2 regions of the Micromonospora sp. NPDC049102 genome follow, and region 2 is predicted to be linked to the other one. Evidence: riboswitches for the same ligand, from Rfam matches in the RefSeq annotation. Region 2 holds a riboswitch; the other holds the start of a gene.
The links. A riboswitch is a leader RNA that binds a small molecule or an ion and turns the genes downstream of it on or off. The one in region 2 is predicted to bind S-adenosylmethionine.
Positions count from the first base shown of each region.

Region 1: another riboswitch for S-adenosylmethionine. It lies ahead of ACGFH9_RS17445 (ABC transporter substrate-binding protein); the one in region 2 lies ahead of thrC (threonine synthase).

Region 1 is NZ_JBICTE010000016.1:49,745-54,158, forward strand. Features, by position in the region: gene ACGFH9_RS17435 (amino acid ABC transporter ATP-binding protein) at 1-635, opposite strand, end outside; gene ACGFH9_RS17440 (amino acid ABC transporter permease) at 632-1,411, opposite strand; gene ACGFH9_RS17445 (ABC transporter substrate-binding protein) at 1,457-2,287, opposite strand; SAM riboswitch class IV at 2,681-2,792, opposite strand; gene ACGFH9_RS17450 (amino acid transporter) at 2,879-4,414, opposite strand, start outside.
Region 2 is NZ_JBICTE010000003.1:140,159-144,572, forward strand. Features, by position in the region: gene ACGFH9_RS05285 (hypothetical protein) at 1-1,849, shown strand, start outside; SAM riboswitch class I at 2,283-2,418, shown strand; gene thrC (threonine synthase) at 2,427-3,713, shown strand; gene ACGFH9_RS05295 (GNAT family N-acetyltransferase) at 3,950-4,414, shown strand, end outside.

The DNA.
Region 1 (4,414 bases), on a different contig from region 2:
TCGGCGACCTGCCGGGCGAAGCCCATCTCGTGGGTGACCACCACCATGGTCATCCCGGCGGCGGACAGGTCGGCCATCACCCCGAGGACCCCCTTGACCAGCTCCGGGTCGAGTGCCGAGGTGGCCTCGTCGAAGAGCATCACCTCGGGTCGCAGCGCCAACGCCCGGGCGATCGCCACCCGCTGCTGCTGACCACCGGAGAGCTGCGCGGGCCGGGCGTCGGCCTTACCGGCGAGCCCCACCAGCTCCAACTGCGCGCGGGCGACCTGGACGGCCTCGTCCTCGCCGAGTTTGCGGAGCCGACGCAGCGCCAACGTGACGTTGCGCAGCACGCTCATGTGCGGGAAGAGGTTGAACTGCTGGAACACCATGCCCACCCGCTGGCGCAGCGCGTCCGGGTCGTCGCGCAGCACGCTGCGCCCGTCCAGCAGGACGTCGCCCCGGTCCGGCTCGATGAGTCGGTTGAGCGTACGCAGCAGAGTGGACTTGCCCGAACCGGACGGGCCGATCACGCAGGCCGTCGCGCCGCGCGGCACGCTGAGGTCGACGCCGCGCAGCACGCGGTTCGACCCGAAGGCCAGGTGGACGTCACGCGCGTCGACGCTGACCGAGGTGGTGGTCGCGGTGGTGGTCATCGCCGGTCTCCTTCCTGGATGCCAGTCAGCGCTGGGTCGTCCTCGTCCTCGTCGTCCGCGGGTGCGGTGGTGGGCCGGCCGTGGCGCAACCGCCGGTCGATCGCGTTGACGACGTGCGTCAGCGGGACGGTCAACGCCAGGTAGAACAGACCCGCCAGCAGCAGCGCGGACTCGTTGCCGGTGGTCGCCGCGTAGTCCTGCCCGATGCGGAACAACTCCCGCTGGCTGGCCACCAGACCGAGGAAGTACACCAGGCTGGAATCCTTGATCAGCGCGATGAGCTGGTTGACCCAGGCGGGCAGCACCCGCCGGATGCCCTGCGGGATGATCACCAGCCGCATCGCGTCGGCCCAGGAGAAGCCGAGCGCCCGCGCGCCCTCCAACTGCGCTGCCTCCACCGACTGGATGCCGGAGCGGAAGATCTCCCCGATGTACGCGGCGGCGATCAGTGACAGCGCGAGGATGCCCAGCGGGTACGGTTCCGGTCCCCAGACCTGCATGCCCAGCGGGGCCAGCCCGACGCCGATCAGCAGGATCGTCGCCGCGGCTGGCAGCCCCCGGAACACGTCGGTGTAGACCCGTGCGGGCCAGCGCAGCCACCGACTACGGGAGATGCCGGCCACGGCCAGCAGCAGACCCAGCACCGTGCCGAGCAAGGCGGCGGAGACGGCCAGGATCAGGGTGTTGGGCAGCCCGACGGTCAGCATCTCGGGCAGCGCCTCGCGCATCGCGTCGGCGTCGAAGAACGTCTCCCACAGGGTGCTCAACGGATCCATCGTTCGCCTCTCCTACCGTCCCGCTCGCTCGTCACCGCTTGTCGCTCAGGACGCCGTCGAGGCGGACGGCTGCGCCGACCCGGACGGCGTGGCCGGGGCCGCCGCCGTGCCGCTACCCGGCTTGAAGTCGGCCGGGATGGGCCGCCCCGGGTAGTACTGGGCCTGCAACCGGCTCCACGTGCCGTCGGCGATCACCTCGTCGAGGCCCTTGTTCAGCGCCTCGCGCAGCTTGTCGCCATCCTTGGCGACGGCGTACGCGGTCGGGGCGGGGCTGAGCTGCTTGGCCGCCACGGTGATCTTGCCGTTGCTGTCGGCGGCCGACTTCTCGCCGATCTCGGCCGGTGCGATCCAGGCGTCGGCGGTGCCCGCCTTGAGCTGGTTGATCGCGCCGTTGTAGTCCGGTACACGCACCGGGTCGAGCTGCTTGCCGGTGGCGTAGTCGTCCTGGACGGTGCCCTGCACCACCACGACCCGCTTGCCGGCGAGCTGGTCGAACCCGCTGATCGGTGAACCGGCCGGGACGTCCAGGCCGAAGTAGCCGAAGTCGTACCCGTTGCCGAAGTCGACTGTCTTCTTGCGCGCCTCGGTGATGGTGATCGAGGAGCTGCCGACGTCGAACTTGTGGTTGTTGACCTGGGACAGCAGCGCGGAGAAGTCGGTACCGACGAACTCGACCCGCAGGCCGAGCTCGCCGGCCACGGCGGTCAGCAGGTCGTTGTCGAAGCCGGTGAACTTACCGTCCTTGAGGTACACGTTGGGCGGCGCGTCGGTCAGCGTGCCGGCCCGCAGCACACCCGGCTGCGCCAGACCGTACGGGTTGCTGCCACTACCCGCCGCCGAGCCACCATCCCCACCCCCGCCCCCGCAGCCACTCAACCCACCAGCAACAAGAACCGCCCCAACAACAACAAATCGACCAAGAAATCGCACAGTTATCTCCAAAAGACAGGGTCGACCCCGTCGATCATGAAGTTGTTGCCTCGACACGCCGGTCGGACGGGCAACAACTTCATGATCGACGCGAGGGGTCGCGCGGATGGGTGGGTGCCCGGGAGGTGTGGGCGGGGTGGAGAGGGGAGGGTGGAGAGGGGAGGGGAGGGCGGGGAGGGGAGGGGTTAGCGCTTCAGGCGGCGGTACACGCCGCGCTGCGCATTCGCATCAGGTCCACGTGCCGACGCCGGGTCAGGGCCGGCATGCGCCGGACGGCCGGTGGCGTGAGGCTGAGGATGTACATGCGGTCTCCCGGGTCTTGGTGCTGACCTGGGTGCCAGGCCACGCTTGCACCGACGTCCTGCCGGTGCCTGGTCTTCACCCGGGGCACCCCACCGCGGAGGAGGGTTGCCGGCCAGCGAGCCGGGGCTTGTCGCTGGCGCTCATGACCTGCGTCGAGGTTAGCAGCAGCCACTGGTCGGTCGTCCAGCCGATATGACCACGCTCACCAGCCCTGGCCCGTGCCCGACGAGCAGGTCAACCGGCGTGCACGTGCGGCCGGCGCGTCTGGTCCGGCTCCTGACGGCGCAGGATCTCCCGGGTGACCGAGGCGATCTCGCCCTGCCCGAACGCCAGGTAGCGCAGCACGTTGCGGGCCGGACCGCCCTCGGTCCACTCGAAGTAGATGTGCGGGCGTCGCGCGCTGCGGTCGCGGATCTCCAGCAGCAGCGCGGCCAGTGCGTTGGGCACCGAGGAACTGGCCAGGCTGAGCACCGGGAAGTGGTCGTGCGCCACGCTGCCGCGCACCAGCAACCCGGTCTCGAAGTCCGACGGATCGGTGATCCGGACCTCGACGAAGATCACGTCACTGTCGTCGGGGAAGTCGTTGTCCGCCATGGCCTGGGCCAGCTTGTCGCGGTACTCCGTCAGGTCGCGGCGCTCCGGCTCGTGCGCGATCAGGCGGATGCGACGGTCGGCGCGCTCGTCGATCATCCCGGTCGCCACCTCGTCGAGCTCGACGTGGTCGACCCGCAGCTCGAACGCCCGCAACACCCGCGACAGCGCCGACACCAGGATCATCGCGCCGATGAAACAGGCGGCGATCTTCACACCGTCGGGACGCTCCACGACGTTCGCCACGGTGGTGTAGACGAACACCACCGCGATGACCCCGAACGCGACCGCGCGACCGCGCTGACGCCGCCGCCGCGCCGCGAGGGTCACGGCCGTCGCCGCCGAGGTGATCAACACCAGAACCCCGGTGGCGTACGCGCCGCCCTGCGCGTCGACGCTCGCGGAGAAGACGACCGTGATCAGGAACGCCACCCCGGTGAACACCAGCACCAGCGGCCGGACCGCGCGGGCCCACGTCGGTGCCATGCCGTAGCGGGGCAGATACCGGGGTACGAGGTTGAGCAGCCCGGCCATCGCGGACGCCCCCGCGAACCAGAGGATTCCGATGGTGGAGAGGTCGTAGACCGTGCCGAACACCCCTCCGAGATGCTGGTGGGCCAGGTAGGCCAGCGCCCGGCCGTTGGCGGCCCCGCCCGGCTGGAACGCCTCGGGCGGGATCAGCACGGTGGTGGTGACGCTGCTGGTGATCAGGAAGACGCTCATCGTCGCGGCGGCGGTGGTGAGCAGCCGCCGCGAGCCCCGGATGCGGCCCAGCGGCCGATCCTCCGAGTCCTGGCGGTCCCCCCGGATGTGCGGCATCACCGCCACCCCGGTCTCGAAGCCGGACAGCCCCAGCGCCAGCTTCGGGAACACCAGCAGGGACAGCGCGACGACCATCAGCGGGTCGCCGTGCCCGGTGCGCAGCGCGGTGCTCCAGTCCCCGACCGCGCTGGGGTGGTTCACCACCCGCCACAGCGCGTCGGCGATCACCACCGCGTTCAGCGACAGGTAGACCGCGACGAGGACGACGGCGATCCCGATGGCCTCGCCGAACCCCTTGAGGAACACCGCGCCGAGCAGGGCCACGAGCAGCAGCGTGAGCACCACCTCGTGACCCTTGAGCCCGCCGGGCAGGAACGGGTTCTCGTCGATGTGGGCGGTCGCGTCGGCCGCGGACAG
Region 2 (4,414 bases):
GATGCAACGCCTGCCTGATGACAGTCGGCCGGGTCTGTATCTGCTGGACGAGGATCAGTCGCGGCTGATTGAGGCGGCGAAGTCGTTCCGGGCCGCCTCCAACGAATATGCGGTCTTCATCCAGGGTAGCGTGTTCGGGCCATATGTGGGTGGCCGGTTGATCACTGTTGAGCAGTTGCGTGACATGATCGTGGGGGACGAGCGGTCGGCGGGTCGCGACATCCTCGCGGTGGTGTGCGACCTGGCGGTCACCGCGAGCGGCACCACCGCGCTGAACGATTTCGCCACTCGGCTGTTCGTTCTACTGCCACAAAGCAACAAGCGGTTGTTGGCTGCTGCCGGCGTGGTGAAGGTGCACTCCACGCAGACGGCCGGACTCACGGACGTTTTCGTGTCCGGGACGAGGCTCGGCGATGACGGTAGATTCCGACTCGCCGCGGGCGGAATTCGGGAGATTCGTGACGTTCCCGTGAGCAATCAAAAGCCCGGCCGACGCGCGGCGATGCTCATTCAGCACGGTCCAAATCTGGCAAGTGCTCGCACCGACGCTGGTGTGGCGCTCACCGACGAGCACGGCACGCTGCTCACCGTGGGCAACGGTCCGACGGTCGCTGCATTGGCGGCGCTGGGCATACGCAATCCGGAGCGCACTCGCAACCTGCTCGCCCCCATCGCCACGCAAGACGCCGCTGTCGCCGCCGAGCCGGGAAGCGTTGTTGAGGCGGCAGAGCCGCCGACGTGGTCGTTGCGGTTGACGGATTCCGTCTCCACCAGTCATCCCAACGTGTACGTCATCTCCACCAACAGCGCAGGCGTTCCTCAGTCGCTTGTCAAGTATCTCGCTGGTCTGGTCGGCCCCGCCGGGAGTGGGCACACCGCCATCGTGCTGGGCACCCCGCAACTCAACAGGCGCGCTGAAAACGAGGCCGAAAACCGCGCCGCAGCTGTCGCCGACATCAATGCACTGAATTATCTCCTGGAACAGTTCGCCCAGCGGGCCGAACTGCCGATCGTCGTGCGCCGCGGCCCCGTCGATGCCGACCTGCTGAATGTGGCAGAGAAGTATGGCGTCGCGGTCCTGCACCACTCTTCTGTCGGTGCGAAGGAAAGTGGCTCGAACTTCGATATCGATACCAAATGGAAAGTCAGCCTCGCCCGACCAGGCGGACGTACCGAATCCTCCAGCGAGCTCTGGTCCCGGATCACCATCGCCGTCCTGGACGCCGCAGCCAAACTCGCCCGCCCCACCGATGCCGTGGCCCGCATCAGCGACGACCTCGGCCAACTCATCTGGGCCAAGGATCTGCCGACCAGTCGCACGATCTTCAACAGTCTGGGCTGGTCGCCGCAGGACATGTCGACCAACCTCACCCACGTCAAGCAGATGATCGGACGGGTGCCCAACCAGCCGGCGCTGAGCGTCTTCGCGCCTGTCCTGGAGTTCGGTGCCACCGGCCACGCCAACGTCGTCTTCGACTACGCCGCCGCCGATGCGAACCGCCCCGCCACCCTTCTGGACGCGTTCGGTCTCGAGCAGGTCGCCGAACGCGAATCGGGGTACGTCAGCGATCTCACCACGACCCGTCTGGCGTCGATGGTCACCGCAATCGGCGACGACCCCGACGCCACGTCCGTGACGGTGTCGCTGCTCGGCATGATCAACGATATGAAGACTGGAAACTTCAAAGACGCCCGAGAGTTCATCAAAGGCAATTCTTACAAACTCGACCTGCAGCAGAAAGACCAATGGGTCAGCGCTCTCCTCGACCTGGGGAGAAACATGCCTAACCACGCCAAAGAACTCAACGACCTGTCTGCAGCCGTCTTCAACTGTCCACCGAAAAGCTGATGGATTCTCCGGGCGGCGCGGGTGGGGTGCGATTGGCCGGCGCAGGTCAGAGCGGCGGCCAGGTCGGGGAGATCCTCACCGGCCAGGCTGGAAGGCGACCCCGTGCAACGCTCTGGGGCCGCTGCCCCACCGCGGTGCTGTCCGCATGATCCGCGCGGCTTCGGCTCCATAGGGTGCGGGGTCCTGCCTGCCCAGCGCGGGGATCGCAGCCAAGGGGCGAAGGTGGCGCGGGGTCCGCCGGGCATCCGGGCAGAGAAACGCGGTCAGTAGGCCGGGATGGCGTGCAGCGGATCGGCGCCGCCAACGCGGCCCTGTTCATCGACCTCGTCCCCGTGGCCACGTTCGCGATACAGATCGCCCGCTGACCCACACCCTGGGATCCGCGGTAGAGGCGGCGGACGGCGTTGTCCTAGACTCGGCACCACAACTGAATACCTCATCCAGAGGGGCTGAGGGATACGGCCCGACGACGCCCCGGCAACCACCCCGCGCGCTCACCGCTGAGCGACCCGCGGGGCAGGTGCCAATTCCGTCCCCGCCGCACCGTGCGATGCGGGGAAAGATGAGAGGACTCGACATGACGTCGACGCTCGCCGCCTCCCGCATCGACACCTCCGCCAGCCCCGCCCGTGCCCTCGTCTGCCGCGCCTGTTCGGCCCGCTACCCGCTCGCCGCCCAGCACGCCTGCTACGAGTGTTTCGGCCCGCTGGAAGTCGACTACGACACCGCCGCGCTGGCCACCGTGACCCGCGAGCAGATCGAGGCCGGCCCGGACAACATCTGGCGGTACGCCGCGCTGCTGCCCGCCGGCCAGGACCCCGCCACCCGGGTCACCCTCGACCCGGGGCTGACCCCGCTGGTGGCGGCCCCGCACCTCGCCGCCGAGGTGGGCATCACCGCGCCGCTCTGGGTCAAGGACGACAGCGCCAACCCGACCCACTCGTTCAAGGACCGGGTCGTCTCGGTGGCGTTGACCGCCGCCAAGGCGCTCGGCTTCACCCGCTTCGCCTGCGCGTCCACCGGCAACCTGGCCAACTCGGTGGCCGCGCACGCCGCCCGCGCCGGCGTTCCCTCGATCGTCTTCATCCCCTCCGACCTGGAGCAGGGCAAGGTCATCACCACCGCCGTGTACGGCGGCGAACTGGTCGCCATCGACGGCTCGTACGACGACGTCAACCGGCTCTGCGGTGAGCTGGTGGAGACCGACGAGTTCGAGGACACGGCCTTCGTCAACGTGAACGTCCGGCCGTACTACGCGGAGGGTTCCAAGACCCTCGGCTACGAGGTGGCCGAGCAGTTGGGCTGGCGGATTCCCGCCCAGGTGGTGATCCCGATGGCCAGCGGCGAACTGCTCACCAAGATTGACAAGGCGTTCTCCGAGCTGGTCGAGATCGGCCTGGTCGACGCGCCGGCCGGCGGCTGGAAGGTCTTCGGCGCGCAGTCGGCCGGCTGCAACCCGATCGCCACGGCCCTGCACGCCGACACGGACACGATCATCCCGGTCAAGCCCACCGGCATCGCGAAGTCGCTCAACATCGGTGACCCGGCCGCCGGCCTCTACGCACTGGAGGCGGTGCGCCGCACCGGTGGCTGGATGGAGTACGCCGACGACGACGAGATCCGCGCCGGCATCCGCGACCTGGCCCGTACCACCGGGGTCTTCGCCGAGACGGCGGGCGGCGTGACCGCGGCCGTGCTACGCAAGCTGGTCGAGTCCGGCCGGCTCGACCCGACGGCGGAGACGGTCATCTTCAACACCGGCGAGGGTCTGAAGACCATCGACGCCGTGGCCGCACAGGTCGGGCCGACCCACCACATCAAGCCGTCCCTGCGTGCCGCCCGGGACGCGGGGCTTCTGGGCTGAATCCGCCCGGTGACTGGGTTTTCGCTGTGAGTGTGGAAAACCCGCCGCTCAGGACTTGACGGCAGGAACCGGACGGCGCAAGATGCTCCGTGCGGGAGGGCATTTCGCCGAAGACTTTTGAAGTTCTTGCGACCCAACGCCGGAGGCGTTGTGCGAATGCCCCTCCCGACCACGTCCGACAGGGCCAGCGAATAATCGCTGGCCCTGTCGCTTTTGCGGCTGTCAGGCTCACCGGCATGAGCATCACGATCGTGCCGTTCGACGGCGCCGACCGGGCGGCGGTCGACGAGGCGTACCGGGTCGGAGCGGCGGCCACCGAGGCCGACCTGCCGGACTTCCCACCGTCCTGCCGGCAACGCTTCGACGGGTTCTTCCACGCCCCGATGCCCGGCACCCGCTCGCTCTGGGCGCTGGCCCGCCTGGACGGTGCGCCCGCCGGTTACCTCCAGCTCGACCTGCCGCAGCTCGACAACACCGACAACGCCACCGCCGAGCTGACGGTCCATCCGGACCTGCGGCGTCGGGGTGTCGGCCGGGCCCTGCGCGAGTACGGGGTACGCCTGCTGCGCCAGCACGACCGCAAACGGGTGACGGCGATGACGGTCTCCACCCTGCCCGGCGGTCCGGCCCGAACGGTGGCGGGTCACGCGTTCGCCGCCGCGATGGGCGCGCACTCCGCGCTGGCCGAGGTGCGTCGCCGG